3 regions of the Micromonospora sp. WMMD712 genome follow, and region 1 is predicted to be linked to each of the others. Evidence: predicted binding sites of a transcription regulator. Region 1 holds the regulator's gene; each other region holds the start of a gene.

What was found. Region 1 encodes HrcA, which represses chaperone genes, less so after heat shock. Its sites were predicted from a motif close to GGTTNGCACNCTCNNNNNGAGNGTGCNAACC; they were not measured.
Region 2: groES (co-chaperone GroES) is a predicted target of HrcA. The motif match lies at 8,672-8,702, and genes of this name have one in related genera.
Region 3: groL (chaperonin GroEL) is a predicted target of HrcA. The motif match lies at 8,783-8,813, and genes of this name have one in related genera.

What each region holds. Positions count from the first base shown of each region.
Region 1 covers NZ_CP120743.1:2,823,200-2,833,001, forward strand. Annotated here, with positions in the region: gene O7633_RS11830 (PhoH family protein) at 1-156, opposite strand, end outside; gene O7633_RS11835 (serine hydrolase domain-containing protein) at 310-1,680, opposite strand; gene O7633_RS11840 (histidine triad nucleotide-binding protein) at 1,801-2,151, opposite strand; gene O7633_RS11845 (SDR family oxidoreductase) at 2,197-2,958, shown strand; gene O7633_RS11850 (16S rRNA (uracil(1498)-N(3))-methyltransferase) at 3,051-3,785, opposite strand; gene dnaJ (molecular chaperone DnaJ) at 3,787-4,932, opposite strand; gene hrcA (heat-inducible transcriptional repressor HrcA) at 5,006-6,028, opposite strand; gene O7633_RS11865 (DUF4870 domain-containing protein) at 6,326-6,949, shown strand; gene hemW (radical SAM family heme chaperone HemW) at 7,008-8,231, opposite strand; gene O7633_RS11875 (enoyl-CoA hydratase-related protein) at 8,251-9,033, shown strand; gene O7633_RS11880 (hypothetical protein) at 9,274-9,802, shown strand, end outside.
Region 2 covers NZ_CP120743.1:3,395,870-3,405,671, forward strand. Annotated here, with positions in the region: gene guaB (IMP dehydrogenase) at 1-873, opposite strand, end outside; gene O7633_RS14430 (DUF5319 domain-containing protein) at 1,107-1,511, shown strand; gene O7633_RS14435 (response regulator transcription factor) at 1,805-2,626, opposite strand; gene O7633_RS14440 (WhiB family transcriptional regulator) at 2,881-3,264, shown strand; gene O7633_RS14445 (hypothetical protein) at 3,351-4,589, shown strand; gene O7633_RS14450 (molybdopterin-dependent oxidoreductase) at 4,698-6,329, opposite strand; gene groL (chaperonin GroEL) at 6,509-8,155, opposite strand; gene groES (co-chaperone GroES) at 8,226-8,540, opposite strand; gene O7633_RS14465 (methyltransferase domain-containing protein) at 8,884-9,802, shown strand, end outside.
Region 3 covers NZ_CP120743.1:3,734,169-3,743,970, forward strand. Annotated here, with positions in the region: gene O7633_RS16035 (FAD-linked oxidase C-terminal domain-containing protein) at 1-1,186, shown strand, start outside; gene O7633_RS16040 (hypothetical protein) at 1,207-1,743, opposite strand; gene O7633_RS16045 (glycerol-3-phosphate dehydrogenase/oxidase) at 1,829-3,697, opposite strand; gene O7633_RS16050 (S8 family serine peptidase) at 3,725-6,274, shown strand; gene O7633_RS16055 (hypothetical protein) at 6,465-6,728, shown strand; gene groL (chaperonin GroEL) at 6,967-8,589, opposite strand; gene O7633_RS16065 (cold-shock protein) at 9,756-9,802, opposite strand, start outside.

The sequences.
Region 1 (9,802 bases):
CTCGTTGCCGCGGACGTGCACGTCGCTGTCGACCGAACGCTCGACGAGTCGCAGGATCTCGTCGCCCGCGCCCAGCAGGTTGACCATGATCTTCGAGTCGGGGACGGTGATCCTGGTCTGCACCCGGGGCGGGCCGGGAGGTGGGGTGCCGGTCATGGGTCGGGCCGAGGGGCCCTGCGCACCTGCTCTCGATCTCGGCGCCGGGCCCTGCTGGCGCGGCGGTCGGACGTTACCCCCCATCGTAACGTTTCCCGCCCGGCGGCACCTCGCCCATTTCCCCCGGCCGGCGGCGGGCGGCGGGGGCGGGGGTCAGCGCCGGAAGTCGTACCCGTCGAAGGTCTCCTGGCCCCGGGTGAAGCGGTAGGTCGCCCAGTGCAGCCGGACCACCGCCCCGGTCGCGTCCCGGGTCAGCCGCAGCAGCTCGCCGGTCTCCCGCCCGGAGACGGTGCGGAACACGTCGGGCCGGTCCGGCAGCGGGGCGAAGACCGCCGGGGGCTTGCCGGCCGGGTCGTCGACGCCCCGGGCCCGCAGGGTGCCGTCGTGCCAGGTGAAGACGTACGCGAAGCCCTCGCCCCACCAGTGGCCCAGCATGCCGCGCAGGTGCGGCGGGGCCGGCGGGCCCGGCCGCCACGGCACGACGTCGGCCGGGTCGTGCTCGACGGCGGCGGCGAGCAGCCGGTGCGGCAGGTCGATCACGTCCACGCCGGTCCCGGACGAGCCGAGCACCGCCGCGCCCATCGCGCCGGGGGTGCCGTCGCCGCCCCGGCGGCCGTAGACGGCGGCGAGGAAGCCGGGCATCGCCCCGTCGTGGCCGACGTGCACCACCCGACCGCCCTGCGGCAGCAGGATCAGCCCCAGCCCGAAGCCGGCGCCCCAGGACGTCTCGTCGGTGACGGTCAGCGGCCAGCGCATCTCGTCGAGCGTCGCCGGGGCGAGCACCGCGCCGGTGGGGTCGAGCGCCGCCGGGTCGGCCAGGAACGCCGCCCAGCGGGCCATGTCGGCGGCGGTGCTCCAGAGCTGGGCGGCCGGGCCGACCGCGCCGAAGTCGGTCGGCGGCTCCGGGTGCGCCTCGTCGGAGTACGCGTCGACGAGGAACCCGGTGGCCGCCGCCGGGCCCGGCCGGTCGGTGGTGGCGGTCAGGGCGAGGGGGGCGAGCACCCGGTCGGCGAGCACCTCGGCCCAGGTGCCGCCGCGCAGCCGGGCGACGAGCTGGCCGAGCACCGCCAGGCCCAGGTTGGAGTAGTGGAAGCGGCGGGCCGGCGGCAGGACCCGCTCGGCGCGGGCCAGGTCGGCCAGCAGCTCGTCCGCCCCGGGGGCGCGCAGGGTGTCCCAGACGTCGCCGTGCGGCTCCCGTTGCAGGCCGGCGGTGTGCGACAGCAGCCGGCGCACGGTCAGCTCGCCGTGCGCGGGCACGTCGAGGTGCGCGCCGACGGGGTCGTCGAGGTCGAGCAGGCCGGCGTCACGGCACTGCATGACCAGCACGGCGGTGAACGTCTTGGTGACCGAGCCGATCCGGAACAGCGTCTGCGGGCCGAGCGCGGTGTCGTTGCCGGTGCCGCCGGCCTCGCCGGTCCAGAGCGGGCGGTCCGCCCGGTGCAGGGCCGCGGCGACCGCCGGCACCCGCCCCTCGGCCTGGACCCGCCGCACCATCCGCCCGAGCCGCTCGCCGATTCCACCCACGCCCGCAGTGTAAGGAGGGGCCCCTTGTTAACGCATTCTGCATAGGAAGGGCCCCTTCCTAACACCTCGGCGCGGGGCGCGTCCGCGACGGACGCCTCCGCGACGGGCGCGCCCGCTCCCTCAGCGGCAGAGCATCGGGCCCAGCGGCGCGCCGCCGAGCAGGTGCGCGTGCACGTGGAAGACCTCCTGGCCGCCGTACGCCCCGGTGTTGAACATCAGCCGGAAGCCGTCGCCGAGCAGCCCCTCGTCCTCGGCGACGGCGGCGGCCGTGGCCAGCAGCTCGCCGGCGAGCGCCGGGTCGCCCTGGCCGAGGGTCGCCACGTCGGCGTAGTGCTCCTTGGGGATGACCAGCACGTGCACCGGGGCCTTCGGGTCGATGTCGCGGAAGGCGAGGGTGGTGGCGGTCTCCCGGACGACGGTGGCCGGAATCTCCCCGGCGACGATGCGGCAGAACAGGCAGTCGGATCCCATCGGGGCATGGTAAGTGGTGCCGGGCGGCTGGGGCATGATGGCCGCGTGACTTCACGGGCGGTGCTGGTGACGGGGGCCTCGCGGGGCATCGGGCGCGCGGTGGCGACGCGGTTCGCGGCCGGCGGGGACCGGGTGGCGATCCACCACCGGGGCTCCGGGGAGCTGGCCGAGCGGCTGCGCGCGGAGCTGCCGGGCGACGGTCACGTCGTGGTCCGCGCGGACCTGGCCGACCCCGAGGCGGTACGGGTGATGGTCGACGACGCGGCGGCCCGCCTCGGCGGGCTCGACGTGCTGGTCAACAACGCCGGGGTGTACGGCGAGCGGAACGCGCCGCACCCGGTGTTCGGCACGTCCTACGCCGACTGGCAGCGGCGCTGGCGGCTGGTGCTGGAGACCAACCTGACGGGGGCGGCCAACGTGACCTGGTGCGCGGCCCAGCACATGCGGGGGCGGGGCGGCCGGGTCGTCAACGTGTCGTCGCGGGGCGCGTTCCGGGGCGAGCCGGAGCAGCCGGCGTACGGGGCGAGCAAGGCGGGGCTCAACGCGCTCGGCCAGTCCCTCGCGGTGGCGCTGGCCCCGTACGGCATCGCGGTCGCGACGGTGGCCCCCGGCTTCGTGGAGACGGACATGACCACCGAGCACCTGGCCGGCGAGGGCGGCGCGGCGATCCGGGCGCAGAGCCCGTTCGGCCGGGTGGCCCGCCCGGAGGAGATCGCGGCGGCGGTCCACTGGCTCGCGTCGGCGGAGGCGGAGTGGGCCTCCGGCACGGTCGTCGACCTCAACGGCGCGTCCTACCTGCGCACCTGACCCGGCCGGGGTTCAGCAGCGGGACAGGCAGGTCCCCGACGGGACAGGCGGATCGCCGGCGGGACAGGCAGGTCACCGACAGGACAGGCGGGTCACCAGCGGGACAGGCGGGTCGCCAGGACGCAGAGGGCGGCGACGCCCGCCGTGGAGGTGCGCAGCACGTACGGGCCGAGGCGCACCGGGCGGGCGCCGGCCTGGGTGAACGCGGTCACCTCCGCGTCGGTGATGCCGCCCTCAGGGCCGACGACCAGCACGATCTCGCCCGTGGCGGGCAGCGCGGCGGCGGTCAGCGGCTCCTGCGCCTCCTCGTGCAGGACGAACGCGGCGGCGGCCCCCGCGATCCGGCGGGCCACCGTGGCCGTGGACTCGTCGGGGGCGCCGGCCACCACGGGCAGCCACGCCCGGCGGGCCTGCTTCGCCGCCTCCCGGGCGGTCGCCGCCCACTTCTCCCGGGCCCGTACGCCCCGGTCGCCGCGCCACTGCGCCACGGAGCGGGCCGCCGCCCAGGGCACGATCTCGTCGACCCCGACCTCGGTCATCGCCTGCACGGCCAGTTCGCCCCGGTCGCCCTTGGCGATGCCCTGCGCCACGACGAGCCGGGGGACGGGCGCGTCGACGTACCCCCGGGAGGTGACCCGCAGGTCGAGGGCGCCCCGGCCGACGGCGGTGACCACGGCGGTGGCCGTGCCGCCCCGGCCGTCGGCCAGCAGCAGTTCCTCGCCGGCGCGCAGCCGCTGCACGGTGGCCGCGTGGTGCCCCTCCGGGCCGCCGAGGGTCAGCGAGTCGCCGGTGGGCAGCGCGTCGACCAGGAACAGCGGCGCCGACACCTCAGGCGTGCCCGTTGAAGGCGTCGCGCATCCGGGAGAAGAAGCCGCCCTGCTTGCTCAGCTCGGCGACCTCCTCGCCCCGGGTCTTGGCGAAGTCGCGCAGCATCTTCTCCTGGTCGGCGTCGAGCTTGGTCGGGGTGCGCACGTCGAGGTGGACGTAGAGGTCGCCCCGGCCGGTGCCGCGCAGGTGCGGCACGCCCCGGGCGCGCAGCCGCAGGGTGCTGCCCGGCTGGGTGCCGGCCTTGACGTCGACCGTCTCCTCGCTGTCGAGGGTCTTGATGGTCAGCCGGGTGCCGAGCGCGGCGGCGGTCATCGGGACGGTGACCCGGCAGTGCAGGTCGTCGCCCTTGCGGGAGTAGACGTCGTGCGGGCGCTCGTGGATCTCGACGTAGAGGTCGCCGGCGGTGCCGCCGCCCGGGCCGACCTCGCCCTGCTGGGCGAGCCGGATGCGCATGCCGTCCTCGACCCCGGCGGGGATCTTGACGGTCAGCGAGCGGCGGGTGCGCACCCGACCGTCGCCGGTGCAGGTCGGGCAGGGGTGCGGGATGGTGGTGCCGTAGCCCTGGCAGACCGTGCACGGCCGGGCGGAGACCACCTGGCCGAGGAAGGTGCGCTGCACCGACTGGACCTCGCCCCGGCCGCCGCACGCCTCGCAGGTGGCCAGGTGGGTGCCGGCCGCCGTGCCCGCCCCGGAGCAGGTGGTGCAGAGCACCGCCGTGTCGACGGTGATCGGGGCCTCGACGCCGAACGCCGTCTCGTGCAGGTCCAGCTCCAGGCGCAGGATCGCGTCCGCGCCGGGCCGGGTGCGCGGGCGCGGGCCCCGGGAGCCGCCGGCCGCCCCGCCGAAGAAGGCGTCCATGATGTCCTGGAAGCCGACGAACGGGCCGGCCCCGCCGGGCCCGCCCGGGCCGCCCATGCCACCGCCGCCGGGGGCGAGGGGGTCGCCGCCGAGGTCGACGATCTGCCGTTTCCGGTCGTCCGAGAGGACCTCGTACGCGGCGTTGATGTCCTTGAACTTCTCCTGTGCCTCCGGGTCCGGATTGACGTCCGGGTGGAACTGCCGCGCCAGCTTGCGGTAGGCGCGCTTGATCTCGTCGTCGGAGGCCTCCCGGCTCACGCCGAGGATGCCGTAGTAGTCCCTGGCCACTGCGTCCCGTGTCCTCATGTTCTTGTCGCGTTGCGCCGGTCGTCGGCCGGAGCCGGCCGTCGGCCCTGACTGGTCAGTTCTGGGCCAGCAGCTCGCCCACGTAGCGTGCCACGGCCCGCACCGTGGCGATGGTGCCGGGGTAGTCCATCCGGGTGGGGCCGACCACGCCCAGTCCGCCGAGCGCGGTCGCCCCCGGGCCGTAGCCGGTGCTGACCACCGAGGCGGCCCGCAGGTTGTCGATCTCGTTCTCGTCGCCGATCAGCACGCGGGTGGTGGTCGACTCGGCCTCGCCGATGAGCTTGAGCATCACCACCTCCTCCTCCAGCGCCTCCAGGATGGGCCGCAGGGACCCCTGGAAGTCGAGCAGGCCGCCCCGGGTCAGGTTGGCGGTGCCGGCCAGCGCGATGCGCTCCTCGTGCCGCTCGACCAGCGTCTCCAGCAGCACGGTGGAGAGCGTGGTCATCGCGCCGCGCAGGCGCGGGGTCACCTCCTCGACCAGCGCCTGCACCAGCGGCGGGGTCTCCGACAGCCGGCTGCCGACGAGCTTCTCGTTGACCAGCCGACGCAGGTCGGTGACGTCGTCGGCGCTCACCGGCGCGGGCAGCTCGACCAGCCGCTGCTCGACCCGGCCCGTGTCGGCGATCATCACCAGCATCAGCCGGGTGGTGGAGATCGGCACCAGCTCCAGGTGCCGCACCGACGAGCGGGCCAGCGAGGGATACTGCACCACGGCGACCTGCCGGGTGAGCTGCGCCAGCAGCCGCACCGTGCGGTGCACCACGTCGTCGAGGTCGACCGCGCCGACCAGGAAGCGCTCGATCGCCCGGCGCTCGGCCGGGCTGAGCGGCTTGACCCGGGACAGCCGGTCGACGAAGAGGCGGTAGCCCCGGTCGGTGGGGACCCGGCCGGCGCTGGTGTGCGGCTGCCGGATGTAGCCCTCCTCCTCCAGCACCGCCATGTCGTTGCGGACCGTCGCGGGGGAGACGCCGAGCTGGTGCCGCTCGACCAGCGCCTTGCTGCCGACCGGCTCCTGGGTGGCGACGTAGTCCTCGACGATCGCGCGGAGCACGGCGAGCTTGCGGTCGTCCAGACCCACCCTGCCACCTCCTGTCGCATGTCGGGCCCGGCGGCGCGGCGGCACCGCAGGTCGGCGCTCCGCCGGCGCGTCGACGCCTGGCACTCGACTGTAACGAGTGCCAGTCTACGTCGGCTGCCCCGTCCTGGGTAAGATCAACGACGGACCGTGCGTGCGGTGGCCGCCGCGCGGGCGCGTGCCGACCGGTCGACGGCCGCCCGGCGCGGGCCGTCACCTGCGCACGCGGGCCGAGGATCCGCCCCGCCGAGCTGGTGTCGCACTGGTGCCGACTTGCCCGCAACCCCTACCGTGACGTGCATGACTGAACCACCTCGCCCTCCCGGATCGGGCGACCCCGGCGGCTACCCGCCGGAGCCGAACCCGTCGGCACCGTACGGCTCGCCGGGGCACGAGCCCACCGCACCACTGTCCGGCGCGCCCGGGACGGGCGGCTATCCCCCGCCCGGTGGCTATCCGCCGCCCACCGGCGACCAGCCGCCGTCGGCCGGCTACCCGCCGCCCGGGGCGGGCGGCTTCCCCCCGCCCGGTGGCGGCTACCCGACCGGCGGCGCGTACGGCCCGCCCTCCGGCGGCTACGCCAACAACGAGGACAAGACCTGGGTCCTGGTGGCCCACTTCGGCGGCGCGGCGGGGATGTTCCTCGGCGGCGGCGTGCTCGGCTGGCTCGCGCCGCTGATCGCCCTGCTCGCCCGGGGCAACCAGTCGCCGACGGTCCGCGCGCACGCGGTGGCGGCGCTGAACTTCCAGCTCCTCTGGTCGGTCATCGCCCTGATCGGCTGGATCCTCACCTGCATCCTGGTGGGGCTCCTGATCGGGTTCGGCGCGATGATCGTGGGCATCATCTTCGGCATCGTCGCCGGCATCAAGGCGAACGAGGGCAGCCCCTACCGCTACCCGATGACCGTCAACCTGATCAAGTGACCCCGCTGGTCACGTGACCCCGACCGGCCGCTCCCCCGGCCGGTCGGGGCCACCCCCGTCAGGGCAGCAGGTCTCTCACGACCGCGTCGGCCAGCAGCCGGCCGCGCAGCGTGAGCACCGCCCGGCCCTCCGCGTGCCCCGCCGGGTCGAGCAGGCCGTCTGCGAGGGCCCGCCGGGCCGCGGCGCGGCCCGCGTCGTCCAGCACGGCCAGGGGCAGCCCCGAGGCGAGCCGCAGCCGCAGCATCACGTCCTCCGTGTGGGCCTCGTCGGGCGTGAGCACCTCCCGGGCCAGGCCGGGCGACTCCCCCGCCGCGAGGCGCTTCGCGTACGCGGCCGGGTGCTTGACGTTCCACCAGCGCACCCCGCCGACGTGGCTGTGCGCCCCCGGCCCGAGGCCCCACCAGTCGCCGCCGGTCCAGTAGAGCAGGTTGTGCCGGCACCGGCCGGCCGGCGTGCGGGCCCAGTTGGACACCTCGTACCAGGAGAAGCCGGCCGCGTCGAGGGCCGCCTCCGCGGCCAGGTAGCGGTCCGCCGCCACGTCGTCGGAGGGGTACGGCAGCTCGCCGCGCCGCATCCGCGCGGCCAGCCGGGTGCCGTCCTCCACGATCAGGGCGTACGCGCTGACGTGGTCCACCCCGGCGGCCACCACCTGCGCCAGGGACGCGGCGAAGTCGTCGGCGTTCTCCCCCGGCGTACCGTAGATCAGGTCGAGGTTGACGTGGTCGAACCCGGCGTCGCGGGCCTCCCGGGCGGCCTCGGTGGCCCGGCCGGCGCGGTGCCGGCGGTCGAGGATCGCCAGCACCCCCGGCGCGGCCGACTGCATGCCCAGCGAGATCCGGGTGTACCCGGCGGACCGCAGGGTCTTCAGCGACTCCGGCGTCACCGACTCGGGGTTGGCCTCGGTGGTCACCTCCGCGTCGGCGGCCAGCCCCCAGGCGCGGTCGATGCCGTCGAGGATGCGGGCCAGGTCGTCGGCGGGCAGCAGGGTGGGGGTGCCGCCGCCGACGAAGACGGTGTCGACCCGGGGCGGCGGGGCGTCGCCGAGCACCCGGGCGGCCAGCGCCAGCTCGGCGAGCACCGTGTCGGCGTACGCCTCGCGGCTCGCCCCGCCGCCCAGCTCGTCGGCGGTGTAGGTGTTGAAGTCGCAGTAGCCGCAGCGGCTGGCGCAGAACGGCACGTGCACGTACACGCCGAAGCCGCGCGCGCCGACGGCGCGGGTCGCGGTGGCGGGCAGCGAGCCGTCGGCCGGGACGGGCTCGCCTTCTGGAAGGACGCCGGGCATGGCCACTAGTGTGCCCGGCATGACCTCCACCGCCGCGCTCGTGCGGGTCGCCACGGCCCGTGGGGTGACCACCCTCACCCTGGACAGCCCGCACAACCGCAACGCGCTCTCCACGCCGCTGATGACCGAGCTGCTGGCCGGGCTGGCCGCCGCCGTGGCCGACGACGCGGTCCGGGTGGTGGTGCTCGACCACGCCGGCCCCGTCTTCTGCTCCGGCGCGGACCTGAAGGAGACCGCCGCCGCGTACGCCAGCGGGACGGTCCCGGCCGGGCTGCTCGGCGACGTGCTCGCGGCGGTCTGGGAGTGCCCGAAGCCGGTGGTGGCCCGGGTCGCCGGGCCGGCGCGGGCCGGCGGGCTGGGCCTGATCGCGGCGGCCGACCTGGCGATCTGCGCGCAGGAGGCGACGTTCGCGTTCACCGAGGTGCGGATCGGGGTGATCCCGGCGGTGATCTCGGCGACCGTGCTGCCCCGGCTGACGTCCCGGGCCGCCGCCGAGCTGTACCTCACCGGCGACACCTTCGACGGGCGGCGGGCCGCCGAGATCGGCCTGGTCAGCACGGCGGTGCCCGCGGACGCGCTGGACGCGGCGGTGGCACGGGCCTGCGCCTCGCTGGTGCGGGGCGCGCCGAACGCGCTGGCCGGGGCGAAGGCGCTGCTGCGCCGCCCGCCGGCGGCCGACCTGCGGGCCGGGACCGCCGAGCTGGCCGCCCTGTCGACCGGGTTCTTCCTCTCCGACGAGGGGCGCGAGGGCGTGCTGGCGTTCCGGGAGAAGCGCGACGCGAGCTGGGTGCCGACGGACTGACCGGCCCCGGGCCGGCTGACGGTTTCCTTGCCGCCTGACGGTTTCCGGGCCGCTTGGTGGTGTCCGGGCCGCTTGGTGGTGTCCGGGCCGGCCGGCCGACTGGCTGGCGGTTTCCGGGCCGGAGCACCGGGAAGGCGGACACGCCTCGCGGCCGACCCGCCACGGAACGGAGCGAACCGGTCGGACGGGCCGGACGGCGGCGGCGGAGACGTACTCTTGGCGGACGCCGTCGAACAGGGGGTGCGGGTGCGAAGTCGGGCAGTCGTCGCGACCGGTGTCGTCGTCGCCGTGATCGCCGCGGTGGGGATCTGGCTCGTCGTCCGCCAGGCCGGCGGGCAGCTACGCCTGCCGTTGTCCCTGGCCAGCCGCACCTGCACGGTGCAGGCCGACGGCCAGGTGCGGCTGGACGCCGACCAGATGGCCAACGCCGCCACGATCGCCGCCATCGGCGTCCAGCGGAAGATGCCCGAGCGGGCGGTGGTGGTCGCCCTCGCCACGGCCTACCAGGAGTCCGGGCTGCGCAACCTCTCCGGCGGCGACCGGGACTCGCTGGGCCTGTTCCAGCAGCGGCCGAGCCAGGGCTGGGGCACCGAGGCGCAGATCGCCGACCCCCGGTATTCGACCAGGAAGTTCTACGCCGCCCTCAAGCGGGTACGCGGCTGGGAGAAGATGCGGGTCACCGACGCGGCGCAGAAGGTGCAGCGCTCGGCGTTCCCCGAGGCGTACCAGAAGTGGGCGGACGAGTCGGAGGTGCTGACACGGGCGCTGC
Region 2 (9,802 bases), 570 kb from region 1:
GAGCTGGCGGACCATGTCCAGCACCGCCCGCTGGTGGCCGTGGGCGGTGTCCACGATGATCACGTCGACGCCCGCGTCGACCAGCGCCCGGGCCCGCTTGTACGCGTCCTCGCCCACGCCGACGGCGGCGGCCACCCGGAGCCGGCCCACGTCGTCCTTGGTGGCGTTCGGGTACTGCTCGCTCTTGGTGAAGTCCTTCACGGTGATCAGCCCGCGCAGCCGGCCCGCGCCGTCGACGATCGGCAGCTTCTCGACCTTGTGCTGACGCAGCAGGGCCAGCGCCTCGTCCTTGCTGACCCCGACCGGGGCGGTGACCAGCGGCGTGCGGGTCATGATCTCGCGGACCGGGGTGGCCGGCTCGGAGACGAAGCGCATGTCGCGGTTGGTGACGATGCCGACGAGCTGGCCCTCGCCGTCGACCACGGGGACGCCGGAGATGCGGTAGCGCCCGCAGAGCGCGTCGACGTCGCGCAGGGTGTCGTCGGGGCTGGCCGTCACCGGGTTGGTGATCATGCCGGACTCGGAGCGCTTGACCAGGTCGACCTGGAGCGCCTGGTCCTCCAGGGACAGGTTGCGGTGCAGCACGCCGATGCCGCCCTGGCGGGCCATGGCGATCGCCATCCGCGCCTCGGTGACCGTGTCCATCGCGCTGGACAGCAGCGGGACGGTCAGCTCGACGTTGCGGGTGAGCCGGGTGCGGGTGTTGACCCGGCTGGGCACGACGTCCGACTCGCCGGGCTGGAGGAGCACGTCGTCGAAGGTGAGGCCGAGCGGGACCACCCGGGCCGAGCCGGCGGGCAGCTCCGGCAGGTGGCCGCCCAGCTCGCCGGTGTCGGCGCCGGCCGGAAGATCGATGCTGGGCGAATTGTCCACGATTGCTCTCCTGAGCTGGGTCGGGCGGGCTTCGGCGAGGCGGCGCGCGCGGACGTCCGGCGCACGCCGGGTGAGGACGCGTCAGTGCCATCGTACCCATCGGCCCAGCCCGGCCCCGCCCGAGCCGGGCCGGCGGACGACGCTGCGTGACGCTCACGCCCGCCGAGGCCGACGCGGGGTGACCGGCCGGACGGGGGCGGGCGTCCGGCGGGCGCGGGGTCTACGGTGAGGGGGTGCACGACGAGCCCATCGACCCGTTCAACGGCGACCCGGCCGATCCGGCGGCGGAGCTGCACGACCCGGCGGACGACGACACGCTCGACCCGCTGACCGAGGTCGAGCGGCAGGACGTGCTGGAGGATCTGGCCGACCTGGAGATCTACCAGGCCCTGCTGGCCCCCGTCGGCGTGCGCGGGCTGGTCATCGAGTGCGAGGACTGCCGCGAGCCGCACTACTTCGACTGGGACCTGCTCCGGGGCAACCTGCGCCACCTGCTCAGCTCCGGCCGCCCCCGGGTGCACGAGCCGGCCTACGACCCGGATCCCGACCACTACGTGACGTGGGACTACGCCCGCGGCTACGCCGACGGCGTGCACGACACCCTCACCGAGGGCACCGACGACGACCCGACCCCCTAGGGTCCGCCGCAGCCCCGCACACCACGTTCCGTCACGACTGGCAGGCTCGCTCACGACAGCCGGCCGGTCTGACTCTGCGCAAGGCCCCGCCGACCTCTCCGGACATCTCCCACCCCCTTTGCTCTGCACCCGCCCACGCAACACCGGCTCCGAGCTGCGCCTGCGCGACCCCTGCACGGCGGGCACCCACGACGGCCGGTTGCGCTACGTGAGCCGCTGCGTATCCGGGTGCAGAGCAAAGGGAACGGAGAGGGTCGGTGTCACCGGGCAGCGAGATCACGCTGCGTCGCGGGTCAGGTGACCAGGCCGGCGCGGAAGCCGGCGGCCACCGCGTGCGCGCGGTCCCGGGCGCCGAGCTTGCGGAACAGCCGGCGGGCGTGCGTCTTGACGGTGTCCTCCGAGACGAACAGCTCGCGGCCGATCTCGGCGTTGCTCTTGCCCTCGGCCATGCCGAGCAGCACCTGGAGTTCCCGCTCGGTCAGGCCGATCGCGCTGCGGCCGCCCCGGGCCGGGGCGGGGCGCTGCCCCGCCGACGCCGGGGCCTCCCCCTCGCCGCCCGCCTCCACCTCGTCGTCGCCGCGCTGCACCGGCACCACCGGCGGCGCGCCGCCGGGCGGCTCCTCGGGCCCCGCCGGCCAGGCCGGGCCGGACTTGGCCGGGGGCCGGCCGGCCGGGGCGGGTCGGGCGGGCCCGCCGACGGAGGCCGCGTCGCGGGCCGGATCGGTCACCCGGCTGCGGGTCGCGCGGCCCGGTGCCGAGAGCAGCAGCAGCGCCTTCGCCACCGCGCTGGTCAGGTCGTGGTCGGTGCCCTGGATCAGCCCCCGGGCGCCGGCGCCGATGGTCGCGGCGGCGGCCTCGGACTCCTCCGCGCCGAGCAGCAGCACCGCGGCCTGCGGGGCGCGGGCCAGCACCCGCCGGACGAAGCCGGCGCTGTCCGGCCGGGTGAGGGCGGTGTCGGCGAGCACGACGTCTGCCGGGCCCTCCGCCAGGCGCAGCATCACCTCGGGATCGGAGACGGCGGTACGGACGGCGGCGGACAGTCCGAGCCGCGCCGCCGCGGAGTTCAGTTGCTGCGCGGCGAGCGGTGTCCGAACGCACACGAGGACGGTACGCACTGTGGTCTCCTCTCCGACCCCGAGCAGACCATGGGGAGGTGGCGTCGGGTGGGCGTTCCCGGCAATCCTTCGAACTTTTCCGACAGTTAGGTCATATCAGGCAAGTTGTCCGACCTTTTCGATCACACACGTGTGAGCGGGAGCGGGGCTGGGTACCGGGGAGCCCGAGCCGGAAACGGTGCGCCAGCGCGGCCGCCGCCCGGACACCGGACAACTGAGGATCTCCGCGGTGCCGCGCGGGAGGAGGGGTGCTGATGTCGAACGTACGCAGGCTGCCCGGACCCATCGTCGACCTCTGGGACTGGCAGCGGCTCGGTGCCTGCCGGGGCCGCGACAGCGCCCAGTTCTTCCACCCGGACGGCGAGCGCGGCTCCTCCCGGCTGCGCCGGGAGTCCGGCGCCAAGACGGTCTGCCGGGCCTGCCCCGTACGTGCCGAGTGCGCCGCGCACGCCCTCGCCGTCCGTGAGCCCTACGGGGTGTGGGGCGGCTTCAGCGAGGCGGAGCGGCTGCGGCTGCTCGCGGTGGGCTGGGAGGACCTGGCCGACCGCCGGCAGTCCCGCGTCGACGTGGCCCGGCTGGAGGCCCGCCTGGGCCGTCCGCACAAGTCCACCGTCCCGGCGCAGCGCAGCGTCGCCTGACGGCGCCGGCGGACGCCGGCCCGAACACCTCCGCCCCGGCGACCATCGCGCGGTGCGTTGTCCCACCGGTCTGCCAGGATCCCGGGATGCTGATCGACATCGCGGACCCCGACACGCTCTGGGCCCGGTGGGGCGCGCACGCCGCCGCCCTCGCCGCGCTCGGTCACCACGACGTCTGGTGGTGCGACGCCGACGGGGCCCACCACGACGACCACGGGGGCAACTGGGCCCGGCTCGTGCTGGTCGAGGGCGGCCGGGCGGTGCTCTTCGGGTACGACCACGAATACAGCGACACGACCTGGGCCAGCCCGCCGCTCGACCTGCTCGCCGGGGCACCCGCCTGGCTGCCCTGGCCGGAGCTGACCCGGCGCGCCGAGGAGGACCAGCTCGGCTACGTCCACTGGTACGACGCCGGCGGCTGGGCCCGGGTCGCGTACCCGGAACCGAACCTGGGAGACGGCCTGTCGGCCACGGCCGGGCCGGTGCTCGACGGCGACCGGGCCCGGCGGGAACTGCTCGACGTGGTCTTCGAGTGGGGCGGGCACGACGCCGCGGACGAGGCGGAGCGGGCCGACGTGACGGCGGCGGCCGACCGGCTGCTCGCCGCGGCGGTCGCCGGGCTCGTCGACGCGGCGGCGCTGGACGGGCTGCTCGGCCGGCTCCGGCCCGACCTGGTCGACGTGGCCGCCGGCCTGGCGATGGCCGCGCGCGCCGGGCTGACCCCGGGCACCGCCCGGCCGGAGGTCCCCGCGTCGGTCGAGGCCCCGCCGCGGCGCGTCCGGGTGCTCAGCGACGACCAGCACGACGAGCTGGTCTGGGCCGCCATGCGCGCGGCTGCCGAGACGCCCCGCCCGGCCCCGACGCCCACCGCGGAGCTGGCGGCCCTCGTCGACTGGGCGCGCCGCCGGGCCCCGGCCGGGGACGGCCGCTGCGCGCTGGTCGTCCAGGTCACCGACAGCGCCCTCAGCCAGCACGACGGCGACCCGGCACCCGCCCCACGGCCCGGCGAGGACGACTGGACGGCCTTCCGGGAGGCCGGCGAGCTGGTCCGGCGGCTCCGGGCCGCCGAGGCCGACCCGGCCCACGGCCACTGGCTCTTCCTCCGCCTCCGGACCACGGCCGACGGCTTCACCGTCGACCGGTGCTACGACTCGTGGCCGGAATGGCTGCCGCACCACGGCCGGGGCGGGCCGTGGCGCGGCGAACTCCAGGCGGAGCTGGACCGCCGGTCGCCGGAGTTCCGGCCGCCCTGGTCGGTGCTGCTGGCCCCGGAGGTCGCCCGCCTCGGGCCGCCGCCGTCCTTCGCCACGCCCACCGCCGGGTGACCGGCGCGCCGCCCGCCACGCCCACCGTCGGGTGACCGGGCCACCGGCGCGCCACCCGCCACGCCCACGGCCGGGTGACCCGCCTACCGGCGCGGCTCCGCCCGGCGGTCAGCGCACGGTGACCCGGACGGTGTGCCAGCCCGTCGCGCCGTCCGGGTCGACCCGCTGCCGCCGCTCGGTCTGCGTCTCGCCGTCGGCGTCGGTGGCCCGCACCTGGAGGGTGTGCTCGCCGAGGGTGGCCGTCCACTGCCAGGACCACTGCACCCAGGTGTCCACCGACACCGTCGGGGCGAGCGTCGCCTCCCGCCACGGGCCGTCGTCGACGCGTACCTCGACCCGGCGGATGCCCCGGTGCTGCGCCCAGGCCACCCCGGCGACCATGACCGGGCCGGCGGTGAGCCGGTTGCGCGGGCGGGGCGTGTCGATCCGTGACTGCGTCTTGATCGGCCCCTGTGCCGACCAGCCCCGGGGCACCCAGTACGCGTCGAAGTCGGCGAAGCTGGTCAGCTCCAGCTCGGTCACCCACTTGCAGGCGGAGACGTAGCCGTAGAGGCCGGGCACCACCATGCGGACGGGGAAGCCGTGCTCCACCGGCAGCGGCTCGCCGTTCATCCCCACCGCGAGCAGGGCGTCGCGGCCGTCGCGCAGCGCCGCCGTCGGGGTGCCGCAGGTCCAACCGTCGACCGAGCGCCCGACGACCTGGTCCGCGCCCTCCTCCGGCTGCGCCTCGTCGAGCAGCTCCCGGATCGGCACGCCCAGCCAGCGGGCGTTGCCGATCAGGTCCCCGCCGACCTCGTTCGACACGCAGGCCAGGGTGACGTACCGCTCGACCATGGGGCGGGCCAGCAGGTCGGCGAAGGTCAGCTCGATCGGGTTGCGCACCCGGCCGTGGATGCGCAACCGCCAGGTGTCCGGGTCGACCTGGGGCACCACCAGCGCGGTGTCGATGCGGTAGAACCCGGACGTCGAACTGACGTAGGGGGCGAGCTGGGTGAGGGAGAGATCCGCACCGGCGGGCACCGGCGGCGCGGGCGAGGCCGGCGCGGGCAGGGCGACCGCCTGCCGGGCCTCCGCCACCCCGCGCCGCCCGGCCAGCCAGTGCCCGCCCAGCCCGCTCACGACGGCCGCGCCGGCCAGCGCGCCGACGCCGGTCAGGAACCGCCGCCGCCCCTCCGCGCGCCCGGGATGCTCGGGGCGCTCGGGGCACTCGGGGTGCAAGGAAGGGCCCCTTGTTAACAAGGGGGTGTTAACAAGGGGCCCTTCCTTGCCGGCGGCGGCGGTGGGCGGGGTCCACGGCCAGGGGTCGGGGTGCAGGGGGCCGGCCAGCAGGAGCCAGAGCGTCAGCGCGCCGAGGGCCGCCCCGGCCAGCGCCGGCAGCGCGTCCGTGGCGTCCGCGCCGGCCCGGGTCAGCGCGGCGGCCACCCCGAGGGCCGCGAACGCCCCGATGCCCGCCAGGCCGAACCACAGCCGGCGCGCGGCGAGGACGCCGAGCAGCGCCGCGAAGCCGGCCAGCAGCAGCGCCGTCCCGACCAGCAGGGCGATCTTGTCGTACGTGCCGAAGACCGCGATGCCGAACTGCTTGACCGGTTCGGGGACGGTGTCGACGACCAGCCCGCCGACCGCGACCAGCGGGGCCGACCGGGGGCCGGTCAGCACCGCCACCGGTTCGGCGGCGCCGATCGCCACGGCGGCGGCGGTGATCCCGGCCAGCGCGGCGTACCCGCGCGAGATGGTGCCCATCCGCCCAGTGTTTCCGATCGGCCGGGAACGCGACAGGCACGTCAGCGTTCCGTAAGCAACCGCCCCGTGCTCCGGACCCGGGACGGGCGGGCCGGGACACGGGGCGGACAAGCGTCAAGGCACGCCGTGGGGAGCCGGCGTGCCTTGACCGTGGTGCGGCTGGGTCGGACCCGGGTCGGTCAGAAACCGGGGCCGTGCTGGTGGCCGTGGCCGTGCGAGTGGCCGTGGCCACCGGCGGCGGCCGGCTCGGCCTTCTCCGGCTTCTCCACCACCAGGCTCTCGGTGGTGAGCAGCAGGCCGGCGATCGAGGCGGCGTTGGTGACGGCGTTGCGGGTCACCTTCACCGGGTCGATGATGCCGGACTTGACCAGGTCGACGTAGTCACCGACGGCGGCGTCGAGGCCGTGGCCCCACTGGCTGCCGGCGACCTTCTGCACCACCACGTAGCCGTCGTGGCCGGCGTTCTGGGCGATCCAGCGCAGCGGCTCGACGAGCGACTTGCGCACGATCGAGACGCCGGTCTTCTCGTCACCGGTGAAGCCGAGGTCGTCGTCGAGCACCGACAGGATCTGCGCCAGGGCGGCGCCGCCGCCCGGGACCGTGCCCTCCTCGACGGCGGCCTTCGTCGCGGCGATGGCGTCCTCGATGCGGTGCTTGCGCTCCTTCATCTCGACCTCGGTCGCCGCGCCCACCTTGATGACCGCGACGCCGCCGGAGAGCTTCGCCAGCCGCTCGGCCAGCTTCTCCCGGTCCCAGTCGGAGTCCGAGGCCTCGATCTCCTTGCGGATCTGGGCGACCCGGTCGGCGACCTCGTTGGCCTTGCCGCCGCCGTCGACGATCGTCGTGGTCTCCTTGTCGACCACGACGCGCCGGGCGGTGCCGAGCACCTCCAGGCCGACCTGGTCGAGCTTGTAGCCCAGCTCCGGGGCGACCAGCTCGGAGCCGGTGAGGATCGCCATGTCCTGGAGCATCGCCTTGCGGCGGTCGCCGAAGCCCGGGGCCTTGACCGCGCAGACCTTGATGGTCTTGCGGATCGCGTTGACCATGAGGGTGGACAGGGCCTGGCCCTCGACGTCCTCGGCGACGATCAGCAGCGGCTTGTTGTTCTGGAGGACCTTCTCCAGCAGCGGCAGCAGCTCCTCGATCGCCGAGATCTTCTGCGTGGTGATCAGGATGTACGGGTCCTCCAGGACCGCCTCCTGGCCCTCCGCGTCGGTGACGAAGTTGGGGGAGATGAAGCCCTTGTCGAACTGGAGGCCCTCGGTCACGTTGAGCTCGGTGGTGAGCGCCGAGCCCTCCTCGACGGTGATGACGCCGTCGCGACCGACCCGCTCCATCGCCTCGGCGATCAGGTCGCCGATGGTGGCGTCCTGCGCGGAGATCGTCGCCACGTGCGCGATCGACTCCTTGCCGGCGACCTCGACGGCCCGGTCGAGCAGCGCCTCGGAGACCTTCGTCGCCGCCGCGTCGACGCCCCGCTTGAGGCCGGCCGGGTTGGCGCCGGCGGCCACGTTGCGCAGGCCCTCGCGGACCATCGCCTGGGCCAGCACGGTCGCGGTGGTGGTCCCGTCGCCGGCGACGTCGTTGGTCTTGGTCGCCACCTCCTTGACCAGCTGCGCGCCGAGGTTCTCGTACGGGTTGGTGAGCTCGATCTCCTTGGCGATGGTCACGCCGTCGTTGGTGATCGTGGGCGCACCGAATTTCTTGTCCAGGACGACGTTGCGCCCGCGCGGGCCGAGAGTGACCTTGACCGCGTCCGCGAGGGCGTTGACACCGTGCTCCAGCAGGTGCCGGGCGTCGTCCGAGAAGCTCAGGATCTTCGCCATCTGTATCCCTTCGAAGCGTCACTGCCCCGGCCCGGCGAGCCGGACCGGGGCAGTGACGCGGATCGGTTGCTTACTTCTCGATGACCGCGAGGACGTCGCGGGCGGAGAGCACCAGGTACTCCTCGCCGGCGTACTTGACCTCGGTGCCGCCGTACTTCGAGTAGAGGACGGTGTCGCCGACCTTGACGTCGATCGGCACGCGGTTGCCCTTGTCGTCGATCCGGCCCGGGCCGACAGCGAGGACGGTGCCCTCCTGCGGCTTCTCCTTGGCGGTGTCGGGGATCACGATGCCCGACGCCGTGGTGGTCTCAGCCTCGTTCGCCTGGACCACGATGCGGTCCTCGAGCGGCTTGATCGCAACCTTGGTCGCGGTAGTCACGGGCATACCCTCCTGGGGTACTGGTTTCGTTGCCGGACGGCGGGGCCGACCAGCGTCAATCTGCCACATGCCACCGGGCGGGGCCGTCGTCGCGGGTGCCGGTCCGCCTGGCGTCACCCCCGGGCGCGGGGCCCGGAAGCTGGCACCCTCGATGGGAGAGTGCTAATCGCAGGTTAGGCCGTGGCTAGCACTCCGTCAAGGAGAGTGCCAACGCGTCGCCCGTCGTGTCGCCACAGTTCCGCCACCCGTCACCTCGACACGCCGCCGGCACGGGCCCCGGACCCCGCCAACCTCCGGCACCGCCGCCACCGCCGCCGGCCGGCCGCCGCCCGGGCCCGACAATGGGCGCGTGGATCTCGATCAGCTCGCCGCCCTGCGTACCCCCGAGGGGTCGGCCGCGCTCGCCGCGGCGACCGAGGTGGCCGGCGGCGACCCGCTGGCCGCGGCGGCCGCGCTCCGCTCGGCCGGGGTGCCCGCCGGGCTGGCCGCCGCCGCGCTCACCCAGGCCGAGCTGCGCCGCCGGGCGGTCGGCAAGTTCGGGCCGGCGGCGGCCGGCATGTTCCTCACCCGCGCCGGCCTGGAGCAGGCGACCCGGGGGGTCGTCGCGGCCCGGCGGGCCGACCGGCTGCGCGCCGCCGGGGTGCGCACCCTGGCCGACCTGGGCTGCGGCCTCGGTGCCGACGCGCTCGCCGCCGCCCGCGCCGGCATCCGGGTGTACGGGGTGGAGGCCGACCCGGTCACCGCCGCGATGGCCGCCGCGAACGCCGAGGCCGCCGGGCTGGCCGACCGCTTCACGGTGGAGTGCGGCGACGCCACGGCGTTCGACGTGTCCGCCGTCGACGCGGCGTTCTGCGACCCGGCGCGGCGCAGGGCCGGCACCGGCCGGCGGATCTTCGACCCGAACGCCTACTCGCCGCCGTGGGACTTCGTCACCGCGCTGGCCGAGCGGGTGCCGCACACGGTGGTGAAGGTGGCCCCGGGGCTCGACCACGCGCTGATCCCGGCGGGCGCGGAGGCGGAGTGGGTGAGCGTCGGCGGCGACCTGGTCGAGGCCGCCCTGTGGTGCGGCCGCCTCGCCGAGGTCCCCCGCCGCGCCACCGTGCTGAAGGAGGGGCCCCCTGTTAACGCTTTCTGTATAGGAAGGGCCCCCTGCAGTCACCCCCAACCCGCCTGCCATCACCAGCTCACCGGCTCCGGCACGGAAGAGGCCGCCGTCGGCCCGGTCCGGCGCTACGTCCACGACCCCGACCCGGCCGTCGTCCGCGCGC
Region 3 (9,802 bases), 910 kb from region 1:
TGCGCGGACCGGGCTGGCCGGCGCGGCGAACGCGGTGGACGGCGCGGTGGTGCTGAGCACGGTGGCCATGGACCGGATCCTGGAGATCGACCCGGTGGGCCGGATCGCCGTGGTCCAGCCCGGCGTGGTGAACGCGGCGCTGGCCGGGGCGGTGCGCCGGGAGGGGCTCTACTATCCGCCGGACCCGGGCTCCTGGGAGTCGTCGACGATCGGCGGCAACGTGGCCACCAACGCGGGCGGCATGTGCTGCGTCAAGTACGGCGTGACCACGGAGTACGTGCTCGGCCTGGAGGTGGTGCTCGCCTCCGGCGAGGTGCTGCGCACCGGGCGGCGCACCGCCAAGGGCGTCGCCGGCTACGACCTGACCCGGCTCTTCGTCGGCTCGGAGGGCACCCTCGGGGTGATCACGGAGGTGACCGTCGCGCTGCGGCCCGCCCCGGAGGAGTCGCTGACCCTGGTGGCCGTCTTCGACTCGACGGCGGACGCCGGCACGGCGGTGGCCCAGATCGCCGCGAAGGGCCTCACCCCGAGCCTGCTGGAGCTGCTCGACCGCACCCACCTGCGGGCCATCGAGGCGTACCAGCCGATGGGGCTGCACACCGACGCGCAGGCGCTGCTGCTGGCCGCCGTGGACACCGGGTCGCGGGCCGCCGACGACCTGGCCCGCATCGCCGAGGTGTGCGAATACGCCGGGGCCGACGAGGTGTACGCGGCCACCGACGCCGTGGAGGCCGCGGCGCTGCTCCAGGCCCGGCGGCTGGCCCACCCGGCGATGGAGAAGTTCGCCGCCGACGCGTACCCGGGCGGCAACGGGGGTCTGGTCATCGACGACGTGGCGGTGCCGCGCGGGGCGCTCGCCGAGCTGCTGGACGGGGTGGCCCGCATCGCCGAGGAGTGCGCCGTGCCGATCGGGGTGGTGGGGCACGCCGGCGACGGCAACCTGCACCCGAACATCGTGGTCGACCGGGCCGACCCGGCGAGCGTGGAGCGGGGCCGGCGGGCGTTCGACGAGATCATGCGGCTTGGGCTGGAACTGGGCGGCACCTGCACCGGCGAGCACGGGGTGGGGCTGCTCAAGCGGGACTGGCTGGCCCAGGAGATCGGGCCGGTCGGGGTGCGGGTGCACCAGGCGATCAGGGCGGCGCTCGACCCGGCGGGGCTGTTCAACCCCGGCAAGGTGCTCTGACGCGGTCCTCGGACATACCGTCAGGCGGTGGCCTCCGCCGGGGTGGCCTGGGTGAGCAGCAGCAGGATCTCGTACCCGAGGGGCGGCCGGTCCTCCCCCGGGCAGTCCTCGATCGTGATCGGGCCGGGCGTGGTGACCAGCACGGACGTCAGCGCGTCGATGCAGCTCACCCGGTAGCCCCGGGCCTTGTCGGTCTCGGCGGCCAGCCGCTCGTCGGTGAGCAGCGCGCGCAGCCGCTGCGTCCGCTCGGGGTCGAGCTGCCCCGACGACCGGACGTCGTCGCCGGCGCAGTTGCTGCACTCCCACCGCCCGTCGGGCAGGACGGTCAGCATCCGCACCGGGCCGTCCTGGCCGTGCTTCTGCACCAGTTCCACCCGTGCCGACCCGCCGGCCGCCGCGCCGCCGGCCGGGGATGCCGGCGTCCCGTCGGACGGCGGGGCGGTCGCCGTGCCGGCCCGCCGGACCGGCCCGACCGCCGAGCAGGCGGCGAGTGCCGCGGCGAGCAGGGCACCGGCGGCCACCGGGATGATCGAACGCGCACGGAAAGGGCGGATCACGCGCCGGAACGTACCCGATCATGGTGCCGGCGGGTACCGGCCGAGCGGCCGGTCAGGGGTGGCCCGCCCTCCGGTAAGGGTTCGGCTACCGGGGGGACGACGGGAGTTCGACCGGGTCGCCGTCGGTGCCCCGGTCCGCCGCGAAGCCCCGCACGTCGGGCGCGCCGAGCCGGGCCGCGTCCGCCGTCGCGTCGTCCGGCATGAGCTGGGACTCCCGCTCCGCCTCCACCCGGGCCCGGTAGTGCGCGACCTCGCGCGCCCGGGTCGCCGCGTCCCAGCCCAGCACCGCGCCCATCAGCTCGGCGGTGTGCTCGGCCGACTCCAGGCCGCGGTGGGCGGTCTCGAAGGAGATCCGGGTACGCCGGGTCAGCACGTCCTCCAGGTGCAGCGCCCCCTCGGCGCGGGCCGCGTACGTCACCTCGGCCGCCAGGTATTCCGGCGCGCCGGCCAGCGGGGAGGCGAGCAGCGGATCCGCGTCGACCAGCGCCAACAGGTCGAGGGTGAGGGTGCCGTACCGCTCCAGCAGGTGCTCGACCACCCCGACCGGCACCCCGTGCCGGCGGGCCAGGTCGGCCCGGTCCCGCCACATCGCGGCGTACCCGTCGGCGCCGAGCAGCGGCAGGTCGGCCGTGCGGGACGGGCGGACCCCGCCGAGCCGGCGGGCCGCGCGGTCCACCACGTCGGAGGCCATCACCCGGTACGTCGTGTACTTGCCCCCGGCGACGAGCAGCAGCCCGAGCATGGGCTCGACCACCGCGTGTTCCCGGGACAGCTTGGAGGTGGAGTCCGCCTCGCCGGCCAGCAGCGGCCGCAGCCCGGCGTAGACGCCCTCGATGTCGTCGGTGGTCAGCGGCCGGTCCAGCACCGTGTTGACCTGCTCCAGCAGGTAGGCGATGTCGCGGGCCGACGCGGCCGGGTGGGACCGGTCGAGCCGCCAGTCGGTGTCGGTGGTGCCGATGATCCAGTGCCCGCCCCAGGGGATGACGAACAGCACGCTGGTGGCGGTGCGCAGGATCAGGCCCGTCTCGCCGGTGATCGCCGAGCGGGGCACCACCAGGTGCACCCCCTTCGACGCCCGGACCCGGACGCCCCGGCGCAGCCCGACGTCGTTGAGCATCCGCGACATGTCGTCGGTCCACACGCCGGTGGCGGCGACGACCGTGCGGGCGCGTACGTCGAACTCGGCGTCCGGTGAGCCGGGCGGCGCCTCCAGGTCGCGGACCCGGACCCCGGTCACCTCGCGCGCCTGCCGGACGAGGCCGACGGCGCGGGTGCTGCTGACCACCGTCGCCCCCAGGCTGGCGGCGGTGCGGGCCAGGGTGACCACCAGCCGGGCGTCGTCGACCTGCCCGTCGTAGTAGCGGATCGCCCCGGCGAGGCCGTCGGCGCGCAGGCTCGGGAAGACCCGCCGCGCGCCCTCCCGGGTGAGGTGCCGGTGCAGCGGCATCCCCCGCCCGCCCCCGAACAGCCCGGCGAACGCGTCGTACGCGGCCACGCCGAGGCCGTAGTAGGAGCGGCGGAAGGTGCGGCCGGGCAGGTCGCGCACGCCCTTGCCGGCGGGCAGCGGGACCAGGATCGGCACCGGCCGGACCAGGTGCGGGGCGAGCCGGGTGGCGAGCAGCCCCCGCTCGGTGAGCGCCTCGTGGACCAGGTGGAACTCCAGCTGCTCCAGGTAGCGCAGGCCGCCGTGGATCAGCTTGCTGGACCGGCTGGAGGTGCCGGCGGCGAAGTCGCGCGCCTCCACCAGGGCCACCTTGAGGCCCCGGGAGGCGGCGTCCAGCGCCGCGCCGGCACCGGTGACGCCACCGCCGATCACCAGGACGTCGAACCGCTCGGCGCGCAGTCGCCGCAGGTCGGCGGCGCGGCGCGCCGGGGAGAGCTGGCCGGCGACGCTTCGGGAGACGTTGGGGTCACGCACCCGTCCACCGTAACCGCCGTGGCCACCGCACGGCATGTCGTGATCCGGCCGTACTGTCGGGGGATGGAGGTCGGTCCGTACGCAGGTCGTCCCTTTCTGTCGCCCGTGGCCGTCCCGCCGGCCCGCCCCGGCCCGTGGCCCGTGGTCGCGGCGGCGGTGGCCGGGTGCTGGACGGTCGCGGTCGTCGCGCCGGCCGAGCTGGTCGGCTGGCTGGCCGACCAGGTCCGGCTCGCCACCGGCCTGGACCGGGTGGTCTGGCTGTGGCCGGTGGTCGCCGTCGTGACGGTGCTGCTGGCCGGGGTGCCGGCGCTGTTGCTGGCCCTGCTGCCCCGCTCGGGGGCGGTCCGGACCACCGGCCGGGCCTGGCTCGGCGGGCTGCTCGCCCTCGGCGCGCTCACCGGCCTGCGCGCCCTGCCGCCGGTGCACCACGAGGCGTACCTGGCCGCGCTGGCGGCGACGGCGGTCCTGCTCGCTGTGGTGCTGCCCCGGCTGGTCCGGGGCCCCGCGCCGACGCCGCCGGCCGCCGGCCGCCCGGACCACCCCGCCGCGCCCTCGGGGGCCGGCCACCCGGACGACCCCGCCGGGCCCGACCGCCCGCACGACCCCACCGCGCCCACCGCGCCCACCGCCCCGGCCGGTCCGCGCGGGACCGTTCCGGCGGCCCCACCCGCCGTGACCTGGCTGGCGGTGGCCGCCGGGCTGGCGACGCTGCTGCCCTGGGCCTGGTTCGGCGCGCTCGGCGGGCTGCTGGAGACCGTGCTCGCGGCGGCGGCCGCCGCGGCCGTCGGCGTCCTCGCCGGGGTGCTGCTCGACGCCCGGTTCTGGGCGCACCTCGCGGGCGGGCCGCCGCACCGGCCGGCGCGGCTGGTGCTGGTCGGCGGCCTGGTGGCCGGGGTGACGCTGCTGCTGCTCGCCGCCGGCACCGGGCAGTCCGGCGCGCAACTGCCCGCCCTGCTGACCCTGCCCCCGCTCGGCTTCGCGCTGGCCGCCCTCCAGACGCCCGCGCTGCGCTCCGGCGGGCCGGTCGGCCCCGCGCCCGTGCGCTGGCTGGTCGGGCTCGCCACGTTCGGGCCACTGGCGTTCGCCGACCCGGAGGAGATCACCCTGCTCCTGGCGGCCACCCGCGACGTCCCGTTCTGGGTGGCGGTCGCCGCCGCCGCCGGGCTCGCGGTGGCCGCGCTCCTGGCGATCGTGTACGGCGTGCTGCTGGCCCGCCCGAACGGGCACGCGCCGAGCCGGCCGGTGGCGGTGGCGACCGTCGGCGTGCTGCTCGCCGGGGCGGCGCTGGTCCACCTCGGCCCCGGCCAGCCCGGCCTGCACGGCGAACGGCTGCTCGTGGTGCTGCGCGAGCAGGCCGACCTGAGCGGCGTGCCCGCCGGCGGGACGGGCCAGGCGGGTCGGGACGCCCGCGCCCGCGAGGTCTACCGGCGGCTGGTGGAGACCGCCGAACGCACCCAGGCGGGGCTGCGCCGCGACCTGACCCGGCTGGGGCTCGACCCGACGCCGTACTACCTGGTCAACGCGATCGAGGTGGACGGCGGGCCGGCGGTGCGCGCCTGGCTGTCGGGCCGGCGGGAGGTGGACCGGGTGCTGCTGAGCCAGCGGCTGCGCCCGCTGCCGGCCCCCGCGCCGACCAGCCGGGGCGACCAGGCGGCCCCCTCCGGGCCGGCGTGGAACGTCTCCCTGCTCCGCGCCGACCAGGTCTGGTCGCAGCTCGAGGTCACCGGGGCCGGCGTCGTGGTGGGCAGCTCCGACTCCGGGGTGGACGGTCGGCACCCGGCGCTGGCCGGCGGCTTCCGCGGCGGCGACGACTCCTGGTACGACCCGTGGGACCACACCCGCGCGCCGACCGACCAGGGCGGCCACGGCACCCACACGACGGGCAGCGCCGTCGGGCGGGACGGGATCGGGGTGGCCCCCGGGGCGAGCTGGGTCGGCTGCGTCAACCTCGACCGCAACCTCGGCAGTCCGGCGCGCTACCTCGACTGCCTCCAGTTCATGCTGGCCCCGTTCCCGGCCGGCGGCGACCCGTTCACCGACGGGCGGCCCGAGCGGGCCCCCCAGGTGCTGACGAACTCGTGGGGCTGCCCGCCGATCGAGGGCTGCGACCCGGCGGCGCTGCGGCCGGCGGCCGACGCGCTGGACGCCGCGGGCATCTTCGTGGTCGCGGCGGCCGGCAACACCGGGCCGTACTGCCGGTCGATCGAGGACCCGCCGGCGACGTACCCGGACGTGTTCACCGTCGGGGCGACCGACCGGGAGCGCCAGGTCGCCGACTTCTCCAGCCGGGGGCCGGTGCCCGGCGCGGCGAAGCCGGACGTGGTCGCCCCGGGCGTGGGGGTGCTCTCCGCGATGCCGGGCGGCGGCTACGCCACCCTCGACGGCACGTCGATGGCCGCCCCGCAGGTCGCGGGCGTGGTGGCGCTGATGTGGTCGGCGAACCCGACGCTGGTCGGCGACCTGGAGCGCACCCGCCGGATCCTGCGCGACACCGCCGTCCCGGCCGGGGCGACGTACGCCTCCCGCAAGCCGGCCGACGCCTGCGGCGGCGACGCGAACATCAGCGGGGCGGGCCTGGTCGACGCGTACGCCGCTGTCCGCGCGGCCCGCTGAGCGGGTAAGGAAGGGCCCCTTGTTAACGCATACGGTAGAGAGGGGTCCCCTTCTCACCTCGCACCCCGCGCCCCGGCGGCGGCCCCGCGATCCTCGCCCCGCCGGCGGGCGAAACGGGCACCGGGCCGGATAGCGCCGTTCGGCCGCCCCGGCATCGACGGTCACCTACCGTCGAGGTGAGGAGGCCGCGATGACCACGGACGACGAGCGGGCCGAGGCTCCACGTTCCGCCGCCTGGGTGCCGGTCGAGGAGATCCCGGGGCAACTGCCGTTCGACCGGCTGGACTACGGCGACGCCGAGCAACTGGCGGAGATGGCCGGGGGCGACGCGCCTGCGGCGGAGGAGCCGGTGGTCCTGGTCGACGAGCCGATCCGCGTCGACGAGCCGATCCGCATTCGCCGGCCGCCCGGCCGGGCCGGGCGGCGACGCGACCAGCCGCCCCTGCCGACGTGAGCGACGCCGGCGTGAGCGACGCCGGCGTGAGAGCCGCCAGCGGGCGCGTGCCCGAGGCCGGAGTGCCCGAGGCGGGAGTGCCCGAGGACCGAGTGGCCTTGGCCGGAGTGCCGACGGCCCGAGTGTCCGAGGCCGGAGTGGCCGGCGCTGGCGGCCGTGACGACGCGGAGGGGGCGGGCCGCTGACGCGACCCGCCCCCTCGACGTGCGGTGTAACTGAACTCCGGTGGGAGCTGGACTCAGAAGTCCATGTCCCCGCCGCCCGGGCCAGCCGCAGCGGCCGGGGCCTTCTCCGGCTTGTCCGCGACGACGGCCTCGGTGGTGAGGAAGAGCGCCGCGATCGACGAGGCGTTCTGCAGCGCCGACCGGGTCACCTTGGCCGGGTCGATGATGCCCGCGGCCAGCAGGTCCACGTACTCGCCGCTGGCGGCGTTGAGGCCGTGGCCGGCGTCCAGGTTGCGGACGCGCTCGACGACGACGCCACCCTCCAGGCCGGCGTTGACGGCGATCTGCCGCAGCGGAGCGTCCAGCGCGATCTTGACGATCTGCGCGCCGGTCGCCTCGTCGCCGGTCAGGTCCAGCTTGTCGAAGGCGGTCTTGCCGGCCTGCACCAGCGCGACGCCACCACCCGGGACGATGCCCTCCTCGACGGCGGCCTTCGCGTTGCGGACGGCGTCCTCGATGCGGTGCTTGCGCTCCTTCAGCTCGACCTCGGTGGCCGCGCCGACCTTGATCACCGCAACACCGCCGGCCAGCTTGGCCAGGCGCTCCTGCAGCTTCTCGCGGTCGTAGTCGGAGTCGCTCTTGTCGATCTCGGCCCGGATCTGGTTGACCCGGCCCTGGATCTGCTCGGCGTCGCCGGCACCGTCGACGATGGTGGTCTCGTCCTTGGTCACCACGACCTTGCGGGCGCGGCCCAGCATGTCGAGGCCGGCGGCCTCCAGCTTGAGGCCGAGCTCCTCGCTGATGACCTGGCCACCGGTGAGGATGGCGATGTCGGTCAGCATGGCCTTGCGGCGGTCGCCGAAGCCGGGGGCCTTGACGGCCGCGGACTTGAAGACGCCCTTGACCTTGTTGACCACCAGGGTCGGCAGGGCCTCGCCCTCCACGTCCTCGGCGATGATCAGCAGCGGCTTGCCCGACTGCATGACCTTCTCCAGGATCGGGAGCAGGTCCTTCACCGACGAGATCTTGCTGTTGGCGATCAGGATGTAGGGCTCGTCGAAGACGGCCTCCATCCGCTCCGGGTCGGTCATGAAGTACGCGGAGATGTAGCCCTTGTCGAAGCGCATGCCCTCGGTGAGCTCGAGCTCCAGGCCGAAGGTGTTGCTCTCCTCGACGGTGATGACGCCTTCCTTGCCGACCTTGTCCATCGCCTCGGCGATGATCTCGCCGACGGTGCTGTCACCGGCGGAGATGGAGGCGGTGGAGGCGATCTGCTCCTTGGTCTCGACGTCCTTGGCGAGCTTGGACAGCTCCTCCGAGACGCTGGCCACGGCGGCCTCGATGCCCCGCTTCAGGGCCATCGGGTTGGCGCCGGCGGCCACGTTGCGCAGGCCCTCGCGGACCAGGGCCTGGGCCAGGACGGTCGCCGTCGTCGTGCCGTCACCGGCCACGTCGTCGGTCTTCTTGGCGACCTCCTTGACCAGCTCGGCGCCGATCTTCTCGTACGGGTCCTCGAGCTCGATCTCCTTGGCGATGCTCACACCATCGTTGGTGATGGTGGGGGCACCCCACTTCTTCTCGAGCACCACGTTGCGGCCCTTCGGGCCGAGGGTCACCTTCACGGCGTCGGCGAGCTGGTTCATGCCCCGCTCGAGGCCGCGGCGAGCCTCTTCGTCGAACGCGATCATCTTGGCCATACGGCGTTGTCCTCCTGGACACTCACGGGCCACCCGAGTGTGTGTCCCGGATGGGCCGCCTGGTGTACGCACCTTGGGACGTCGCCACCTGGCGACGACGACGTCTCCTCGGCCGGGCCGGATAGCCCGCGACGACCGGCCATGTGCCGCCCGACGGATCTCCGCCGTGCGGCCGTGGCCCCACCGTCCCGACCATTGGCACTCACCCAAGGCGAGTGCCAATGACTTGTTTAGCACTCTGCCCTGCCGAGTGCAAGCACGATGCGGCGGACGGACCGGGTCGACCCCACCTGACCAGCGCGACCCGGCCCGCCGGTTCAGCCGATTTCACCCGCCGGCCGGGCGGCGGTAACCGACCCCTCGTACGCCCGCCGCCCGGCGCACGTGACGACCGTAACGACCGGCCGGACCGGGACGACCAGGCGCACCAGGGCGACCAGGCACACGGCCAGGGCCAGGACGGACCAAGGCCAGGACGGACGAGGGCAGGACCGACGAGGGCAGGACCGACGAGGGCAGGACCGACGAGGCAGGACGGTCGGACCAAGAAGGGCGAGAGAGCCGAGAGGGTGCGGCCAGGCAGGCGAGAGCCGGGACCGGCACGAGCGGCCACCGACCGCGGCGCGGCGCGCCGGGGCACCCGGGACCATCCGCCCGCCCCTTCCCCGGGCAGGCCGACCAGCGGGTCCGGGCGGAAACACAGCCGGGCGGCGGCCACGACGCGGCGCGGCCCGGTGGGCAGGGCTACCACGGCGGGACGGCACGGCGCGAACCGGCGGTGGCACCGGGCCAAGGTGGTGCTGGGCCAAGGTGGCACCGGGCCAAGCTGGCGCCGGACCAAGCTGGGGCCGGACCAGGGTGGAGCCTTGGCCAGGGTGGGTCGGCAACCCGGCGCGGCACCTGGCGGCCGGGAAACCGACCGCAGCCCGACCAAGCGCGGCCGACCGGCCCTTCGGCCCCCGGTGGGATCGATCGATCGGACGGAGATGGCTGGGACATGCGCCCTGGGACGTGCGCCCTCCCCGGCGGCGATGTGGGAACGGTCCGCAGCATTCCTGGACCGCCCCGTCCGCGCCGCCCCGGACCGATCCGTCCGCGCCGACCGGGGCGGCGCGCTCCGCCGGCCATCGGTGGCCCGCCCGCCCGCGGGCCAACCGGTCGGGGCGTCAGGCGACGACGCGTACGCGCTCGGCCTGCGGCCCCTTCTGCCCCT